DNA from 4 places in the Ectobacillus sp. OTK genome. Region 2 is predicted to be linked to each of the others. Evidence: riboswitches for the same ligand, from Rfam matches in the RefSeq annotation. Region 2 holds a riboswitch; each other region holds the start of a gene.
The links. A riboswitch is a leader RNA that binds a small molecule or an ion and turns the genes downstream of it on or off. The one in region 2 is predicted to bind cobalamin.
Positions count from the first base shown of each region.

Region 1: another riboswitch for cobalamin. It lies ahead of AC6HZ4_RS04740 (hypothetical protein); the one in region 2 lies ahead of AC6HZ4_RS27605 (HoxN/HupN/NixA family nickel/cobalt transporter).
Region 3: another riboswitch for cobalamin. It lies ahead of AC6HZ4_RS12915 ((2Fe-2S) ferredoxin domain-containing protein); the one in region 2 lies ahead of AC6HZ4_RS27605 (HoxN/HupN/NixA family nickel/cobalt transporter).
Region 4: another riboswitch for cobalamin. It lies ahead of metE (5-methyltetrahydropteroyltriglutamate--homocysteine S-methyltransferase); the one in region 2 lies ahead of AC6HZ4_RS27605 (HoxN/HupN/NixA family nickel/cobalt transporter).

Region 1 is NZ_AP048547.1:957,451-959,651, reverse strand. It holds partial or broken gene AC6HZ4_RS04745 (SCO family protein) at 1-105, opposite strand, end outside; cobalamin riboswitch at 563-768, shown strand; gene AC6HZ4_RS04740 (hypothetical protein) at 945-1,427, shown strand; gene AC6HZ4_RS04735 (hypothetical protein) at 1,417-1,923, shown strand; gene AC6HZ4_RS04730 (CbtB domain-containing protein) at 1,913-2,104, shown strand; gene lonB (ATP-dependent protease LonB) at 2,118-2,201, shown strand, end outside.
Region 2 is NZ_AP048548.1:81,319-83,519, forward strand. It holds gene AC6HZ4_RS27605 (HoxN/HupN/NixA family nickel/cobalt transporter) at 144-944, opposite strand; cobalamin riboswitch at 1,099-1,288, opposite strand; gene AC6HZ4_RS27610 (multicopper oxidase domain-containing protein) at 1,751-2,201, shown strand, end outside.
Region 3 is NZ_AP048547.1:2,611,857-2,614,057, forward strand. It holds gene AC6HZ4_RS12910 (NUDIX hydrolase) at 1-107, shown strand, start outside; cobalamin riboswitch at 226-424, shown strand; cobalamin riboswitch at 608-793, shown strand; gene AC6HZ4_RS12915 ((2Fe-2S) ferredoxin domain-containing protein) at 913-1,296, shown strand; gene AC6HZ4_RS12920 (HoxN/HupN/NixA family nickel/cobalt transporter) at 1,297-2,001, shown strand; gene cobJ (precorrin-3B C(17)-methyltransferase) at 2,003-2,201, shown strand, end outside.
Region 4 is NZ_AP048547.1:5,128,923-5,131,123, reverse strand. It holds SAM riboswitch class I at 254-364, shown strand; cobalamin riboswitch at 476-668, shown strand; gene metE (5-methyltetrahydropteroyltriglutamate--homocysteine S-methyltransferase) at 830-2,201, shown strand, end outside.

The DNA.
Region 1 (2,201 bases), on a different replicon from region 2:
AATTCCCAATTCAGCAGGTCTCTTAATTTATCTACCGCTGCATGCTCCTAAGATTGTAATCATGAAAACAAGCATAAGCAGTCCATTTACACGCATTTTTTTCATAGGAATCCCTTTCTCCCTGTTGTTTTTTTATGTAAGGTATGGAGCTACGAGGTAGCCCCATACAAACTTATTTGTTCCGTAACAAACACATACTGTTGAGAATCACAAGAAGCGCAGCACCTGTATCGCTTAGCACAGCAATCCAAAGCGTCAACCAACCTGGGAAGATTAGGACAAGTATTACTCTTATATGAAGGCAGTGTCAGTTTATCAAAATTCGTATATAAACGACAACATAGGATTAAAGAAGGTAATTCTTGAGATACAGAACACATCATACAAAATGTGCCATCCTTTCCATGGTGATAGAGAAAGAATAACGCATTTTTTCGTTTTGGGGGTATTTAATTAGTTTACCTTGATGGCGATGTGGATAATCCCCCTGCAATTGTTTCTTCTTACTACCATGTACAGTAAGTAAAATATCGATTATAATTATCATGATTTATCTAAAAGTTAAATATATTTGGGAAAAGGTGAAACACCGAGGGTGTTTCTTAAAAGGGAAGAACGGTGCAAATCCGACACGGTCCCGCCACTGTAATTGGAGAGCATGCGTAAGTCACTGTGCAAAATGGGAAGGCTTATGCAAACTGAATGTGTTATTCAGTAATATGCGTTTGATCCATAAGTCAGGAGACCTGCCTTTTTCTTGTTATCACAAGTAAGCCTACGAGGATAGGGGAGGTGAAATAAAGAGCTTTTTTGGGCCTTTTTCTGGCCTTTTTAGCTTTTATTTGCACTTTCTGCACTTTTGTAGAAGGTGTTTTTTATTTTTCAGAATGGAGGAAAAGATTGTAATGATAAGAACGACTTTCATAAGTGTATTCGCCTTTATAATGTTTCTATCAATGATGCCGCTCACATCGATAATGGCGGAAGAAAAAGTACAAGTTGAAGTAAAAAATGGACAGGGTAAAGAAGCACGGCCTGATTTGGATACCGCTAAAGTAGAGCTAACGCTTCCGGATATTCAAAACGGCTCCGCGCATATTGTTCTTAGTAGCCCAGAGAGAAAATTTTTCTCGCCAACAGATTTCCCCATGGTTGAAGGTACAAAATTAATAAATTCCACCTTTTCTGTGGAAAATGGGAAAGCTTCATTTGACTACATGTTCCCTATTCGCGGCGACTATCAAATGAAAGTAGAAGTCATGGACGAGAAAGGTAAATCGGTTGGAACTCATGAACTTCTCATCAATATCCATGAAAATCCGGTCGAAGTAAAAAAAGCGATTATTTTCATTGTTTCTCTAGCTCTATTTGGATTCATTGCCGGATTTGTATTGGCGAAAAGGAGGAAGAACGTACATGCGATCTAAATTCATATTAGCTTTGGTTCTCATTTTTATACTGACGATGTCATCCGCTGCATTCGCCCACGAATCACATGTAGGAGGTGCAGAAGGCTATCATGCCCGTGTAGGAGAGCCCTTCACTTTTGAAGGGAAATTGGAAACGCAAGAACAAGGGCCTTTTGAAGTGCGTTTTCAGGCAGTACGATTAGAAGATGGGGCACACATCTTATCTATGAACAGTCGCTCTGTTGACGGATCATACAAATTTGCCATGCAGTTTTTTGACGGAGCAGAACATCAAGTAACCATTTCCCTCATCGATCCGAAGACAAACTCTGTGATCTCAGAAAAGAAAATGAAGGTTGAAGTGCAAGCATTCCATCCTCCAATGTTTGTCAAAATGAAAACATTAGCATTTTTGATACTTATAATTATAATTGGAATGCTTTTAGGTATAGGTGTGACACGATTGAAAAAAGCAAATCGACTAACGGAAGGAGAGCGTACTCATGTCGTATAAATTTGAACATACCAAGAAAACAGGTTTTAAAAATATCTTTTTGTCACTCCCGATGCAATTAACCGTGGTTGCTATTTTAGCGGGTATCGTACTTTATACCACTCTTTTTTCCGGTTACGCTCCCGTTCATGATACGCTTCATGAATTACGACATTCGTTAATGTTCATTCCATGCCATTAAGGTGGTTTTTTCATTGAATCATATTTTAATTCAATTTTTCTCTATCGTGATGAACCGTTTTGCCAAGAAGCGACAAGTACTAGCACTTGAACAGACG
Region 2 (2,201 bases):
ACAGAACAAAAATCCCTCAGAACTTGTGAGGGCACTAAAAAAGATCATGATGTTTTAAAATCACAGCCCTTTTCAGTGCTCCCTTGCTATCTTATAAGTAACAAAAAAGCTCTGACACCATAAAATTGTCAGAGCTTTTTTTATTAATTTGTAGTATGTGTTTCAATGCTTTGTTTCCTAGATCGAACACTTACAAAGGCAAAAGTGGCGACTAAAAAAATAAAAAGAATGATTCCCACGATTTCGAAATTGAGTTCTGCCCACGGATTAAAGAAGGTAAATGCCAGATAGAAGGAAACCCCATACGCTAAGACAACAATCACCCAACCCAGGATTCTTGACGCAGACTGGCCGATTTTGCTTGACTGATTCACCATTTTATAGACAATTAATGAATCAATTGTATCTGTAATCATCATGCCAAACATAAAAACTAGTCCTAAAAGTAAAGGTGTATATTCACCTGCATTCCCTGCTGCTAAAGACCAGACAGCCGTTTGACTTACCGTCTCGGCAGCCAAGGCAAACAAAGCCCCTACTAAAATAATAAGTAAAGGATTTGTTGTTCCCTTAGCAACTCTAGGAATAAATTTACCCTTTAATCCACTCAATTGAAATTCTTCCTGATTATTTCTGGTGCGCAATAGATTATAAGTATTTAACGTTCCAATAAGGAATAAAGAAACAATCGACACCCAGGATGCAATATTATCAAAATAAGTTGGGAATGAAAAATTCTCTATCACCATTCCTAAAATACTAGCTATTACAGCTACCATTCCTCCATGACCCAATGCAAATAATGTACCCACCCAACGTGCAAACGGACTGCCCATTCGCCAATTATAACGAGTTTGTCCATCAATAAAAGCAAGATGATCCGCATCTAGTCCATGTCGAAGCCCTAATACAAAAACAAGTAAAAAAAGTGATACAGTTTCCATGTGAAAATTCCCCCTTTTTATAAATAAACAAGACATAAAAAAACCTTAACCTTTAACTGGTTAAGGATTCATGGGTACGCGCAAATAGACGACAAAATGGCAGAATACAATTGTCGCTTCATCTCCGTACACCTCTCCTTTCCGCGAAGGCTGTTTTGGTGTTACAACCTAGGTAGGTCTCCTGGCTTTTGAATCATCGCGCTCTATCGTCTTCCCCAAGATATGGTTGAGTGACATACATGATAGAGAACTCCTCAATTACAGTGGCGGGACCGCTCGGGATTTGCACCCGATTCCCTGTTACCCCTTGCTCTCACAAGGGCACCTAGTTTGCTTACAATATGATGTTGTAACTTGATTATACGTATAATTCTCAAAATGTAAAACTTAATTTTTTATGCTATAACTCTGTATTAGTTTACATCCTAATTGGCTAATAAGAGAATCACAGTATATTTAACCTGTATCCATGTTAGATTACCATAACAGACTTGATATTCAACGTATCTTTAAATCTTAGAAGAACTTCTTTTAGGTCGCTTACTGAAGAAAGTTTTTCTAGACTTAAACTAATTTTATGAAATAAGAAAAATTTACTTCTAATCCAGTGTTTTCATATCAGTAATTACCTGAAATGCTGCTGATTAAGCAATAAAATATGGATATTAAATCCAAATTTGACACTTAGTTTACAGATTGTTTCGGTGACCCTAAAAAATAAACATTGACAAACCTTTCCTTTGAGAATAAATTTTAGCTTAACAACATATTTTTGCGTTAAGGAAACTTTTTTAGGGGGATTAAAAATGTCTGAACAAAACCAATTTTCCAGAAGAGATATATTAAAGTTGGGATCTGCTGGCGCCATAGGCTTGGCAGGGAGTTATTTTCTAAATAGTTTAGCGCCTTTTACCCCTTCGGTTAAAGCGCAATCTCATACCAAAAACCACAGTAATACAGATCATAGTCAGATGATGAATGACAGTATAAAAACTTCAGGATATAAAATGGCAGAAAAACTACTGACTGAATTTGATTATGGGAAGGTCACTAGACTTCCTAACGGTCAAATTTTGCGTGAATATACAGTTGTTGCCATCGATAAAGAAATTGAAATCGCAAAAGGCATTAAATTTCCAGGATGGACATATAACGGAACGATTCCAGGACCTACGTTTCGTTGTACGGAAGGGGATTTGCTTCGATTCTATTTTACAAATAAAGGAAGTCACCCCCATTCCATTCACTTTCATGGCA
Region 3 (2,201 bases), on a different replicon from region 2:
AGGTGCGAGGCCTGGATGAGTATTTTTATTATTACGAGGATCGGGTGATTTGGGGATTGACTGCTAGAATTCTTGCACATTTCTTAGAAATATTAGATGGGAAGTGATTGAGAGTCTGTAATTTTGAAAATTTTTTTAATTATTTGTTGAAAACTTGATATATTTCATCTATCATATGATAAGAAATATTCAGGGTTCTAATTGTTAGAAAATTACATATTATGTTATCAATCAGTAGGATAAGATGCTATAAAGCTTAAAAGGGAATTCGGTGAGAATCCGGAGCTGTCCCCGCAACTGTAAGTGTGAACGAAATGAGCAGACCACTGTATAAGAATGCTTTTGTAAGAGGCAGCTTATATGGGAAGGGCTCAAAGTAGAATGATACACAAGCCAGGAGACCTGTCTTAATCTTATAAAGTTTCAATTTCTTCGGGGATGGAGAATGGGAAGCGATGATGACAAAGGGATTCATATCTATTTGCCCTTTTATGTCTATTTCATCCGCTCAAATTCCACTGAGCGGATTTTTTGCATTTTGATTAATTTCTGTTCCTTATCGTTAAGGATCATTTTCCTTAAATTGTATTTTTGGAAAGAAGAAAATTGCATATGATTTGAATTGGGTGCACAGCGCGTGTTGTGCTTAAAAGGGAAGAACGGTTAAAATCCGTCACGGTACCCGCCACTGTATAGGGGAGTTTTCTTGCACATATGTCACTGAGTCTGATCGGGAAGACGCAAGAAAGCAAAGATCCGAAGTCAGGAGACCTACCTATATTCATTTGTTTCACGAAACCTACGGGCTTATAGGGGAAGTGCAATATCGCGGCATTTTTGTTATGCGTATATTCTGCACCTCTATTCGATAGAGGTGCATTTTATTTTATTAGGATAATAGGAGGGATTAGGATGACAACTTGGAACCTACGAGGAACAAAGCATCATGTACTAATTTGTAACGGGAGCAGTTGTATGAGAAAGGGAGGAGAGGAGGTTACAAAGGCGGTTCGCGATGAGATTGCCTATTTAGATTTAGATTCTGTTGTACATACAACGAGAACGCGCTGTAACGGACGATGCAAGGATGCTTGTGTGATGATTGTGTATCCAGAAGGAACCTGGTATAAGGCTGTTACGCCGGAGTTCGGTACGGAGATTGTGCGGCAGCATTTAGCTGGAGGACAGGTTATAGAGGATGCGGTCATATACGAATATAGCGATGCTGGTTTTGTCGCACCAGAGCAAACAGATTGTATTGTTGGGGTATCAAAGCCCGTAAAGGAGAAGTTCTAAATGGAAGCAATTACTTTTGCTATGCTAGCGATTTTTATAGGAATTCGGCATGGAATGGACGGAGATCATGTGGCTGCAATTGCGGATATGGTAGGCAGCGAAACTGAAAAGAGAAGACGACTTTCTCTTGGAATTATGTATGCTTTCGGACATGGTTTTATTGTGTTTGTTATTGGATTACTATCTATTTTTATCGGCTTAACTTTCTCATCTGCTGTCCGCCAGTGGATGGAAGCGGGAGTAGGGATAACACTTCTTATTTTAGGGATCGTAATCTTGCATTCGATTTTCCGGCAAAAAAAAGAGTATGAGCATAAAAGCCGCATACAAATTGTATATGAGTATATAGCAAGTCTTTTTGGAAGGGACAAACAACAAAAGAGAGTACATCCTGTTTCCTTTGGGATTGCGAGTGCTTTCTTAATAGGGATTATTCATGGAATTGGAGTAGAGAGCCCTACGCAAATTGCTCTCATTTCACATGCGGTTGATCTGAACAGCACATTAGCTGCCACGATGCAACTCATTCTTTTTGTGATTGGACTGCTTGTTTCCACCATATGTATCACATTTTGTCTGTCTTGGGGGTTTATGAAGGCTAGACTTCGAAGAATTCTTTTTCTTGCACTTGGCTCAATTACAGGGATGTATAGTCTAGGGCTAGGGGTTTTTATGTTGCTAGAATGCTGGAAGGGAGGCGCTTAAGATGAAAGGAAAATTGCTTGTAATTGGCTTTGGTCCGGGAAGCTTTGAACATATTACAGAACGGGCAAGAGAAGCATTACAGGAAAGTGATGTTATTATTGGCTACAAAACATACGTAGACCTGATTAAGGGATTATTAACAGGGCAGCAAATTGTCAGCACTGGTATGACGGAGGAGGTAAGCCGGGCACAAGAAGCGG
Region 4 (2,201 bases), on a different replicon from region 2:
ACTATGGAAAACGACTTTGTCAATTGACAAGGTCGTTTTTCTATACGAAAATAGGCTGGATGTTTCTGGATGGTTTTTTCTCCAAATAGAGGGGATAATGCTTTCCCAAGCAGTAGCTCTGTATTATAGCCTATCGCAAACAGTGGACCGGGAATCACTCAAGATTCATATTTTTTGAAAATTCTTTTTGACACCCTGAGATTATTATGTTAACATGGCTATTAAATTCAAAATATTAATAAGATACTAAAAACTCTTATTGAGAGCGGTGGAGGGACTGGCCCTGTGAAACCCGGCAACCATTCAACAGCTTTGTTGAAAAGGTGCTAATTCCTGCAAAGCATATTGCTTTGACAAATAAGAGGGGATTCCATAAATAATGAAGCCTCTCTATTTGGAATAGAGAGGCTTTTTATATTTAGGAAGGGATAAGCTAAAAGCGGGCCGAGACCCAGCATCTTTCTTATTAAAAACTACATAACAAAATGCATTAGGTGCTGTGTAAATCATTTACTCAGCTTAAAAGGGAAGACCGGTGAAATGCCGGCACGGTCCCGCCACTGTGATGGGGAGCGACTTATCAATGAGCCACTGTTTCATGTTGAAATGGGAAGGGATAAGAAGCGATGAGCCTAAGTCAGGAGACCTGCCTGTTGTGTGCGCTTGTACTCTACGAGGATATAGAGAGGAGTGAGGAATACGTGTTGAGAAAATCAGGATATCTCAACTCTAGTTAGCTATGCGTATGAATCTCTCTTTTCTATTTAGAAAAGGGAGATTTTTTAGTTGGGGATGAAAATACAAACATATGAGGAGTGTAAAAAATACGATGAATACAGTAAAAAGCTCAAATTTAGGCTATCCAAGAATTGGTGAAAAACGCGAATGGAAACAAGCACTTGAACAGTTTTGGGCAGGGAAACTAGAAAAAGAAGCATTTTTAAAGCAAATTGAAGAGATTCGCCTGCAGCACCTTCAGAAGCAAAGGGAGCAAGGAATTGATCTGATCCCGGTTGGAGACTTTAGCTTGTATGATCATGTACTTGATACAGCTGTTATGTTCGGCTTAGTGCCAAGACGCTTTGAATATGGCGGAGGTACAGTATCGCTTGAAACGTATTTTAATATAGCACGGGGCACTAAGGGTGCGGTTGCGTCTGAAATGACAAAATGGTTTAACACAAACTATCACTACATTGTTCCAGAGCTGGGCGAAGCGGTACCTGCTCTTGTTGAAAACCGTCCGCTTCAATTTTATAAAGAGGCTAAACAAAAACTTAATATTGATGGAAAGCCAGTTATTTTAGGACCTGTAACATTTGTAAAGCTGTCAAAAGGCTATCAAAAAAGTGAATTTAAAACAGTTGTTAATCAATTTGTACCGCTTTATGCTGACATCCTGCGCACATTACAACAAGAAGGTGCAGAGTGGGTACAAATCGATGAACCGATTTTATCAACAACGCTTTCGAAAGAAGAGGTTGCGTTATGCAATGATATTTATCAAACATTGCATGAAGCAGCACCAAACATAAAGGTAATTTTGCAAACCTATTTTGAGAGCATTGAACATTACAAAGATGTCATCTCACTTCCTGTTCAAGGAATTGGACTTGATTTTGTACATGATTCCGGCCAGAATCTTGCTGCTTTGAAAAAGTACGGGTTCCCAGAAGACAAGGTGCTTGCTGCTGGAGTAGTTGACGGGCGTAACATATGGCGTGCAAATCTTGATGATAAGTTTTCCATTCTTACAGAGATTGCAGAGGTAGTTTCAAAAGATCGCCTAATTGTGCAGCCTTCATCAAGCTTACTGCATGTGCCTGTGACAGTGAAAAGCGAAGAAACGCTCACTGAGACTCTAAAAGATGCATTATCATTTGCTGATGAAAAATTACATGAAATTGTTGTACTTACAAAAGGACTGCAAGAAGGAAAGGAAACAGTGCAGACAGAAATTACTGCAAGTGTAGAAGCTATAGAAGCATTAAATCAATCATCAGTTCGAAACAATACACAAGTTCAGGAAGCGATTCGCAGCCTGCATACGTATAGAGCAGAGCGGCAAGCACCATTTACAGTCCGTCAAGAGCTGCAGGAAAAGGCTTTTCAATTACCGCTTCTTCCAACTACAACAATCGGAAGCTTCCCGCAAACACAAGAAGTAAGAAAACAGCGTTTAAAATGGCGGAAAGCCGAGT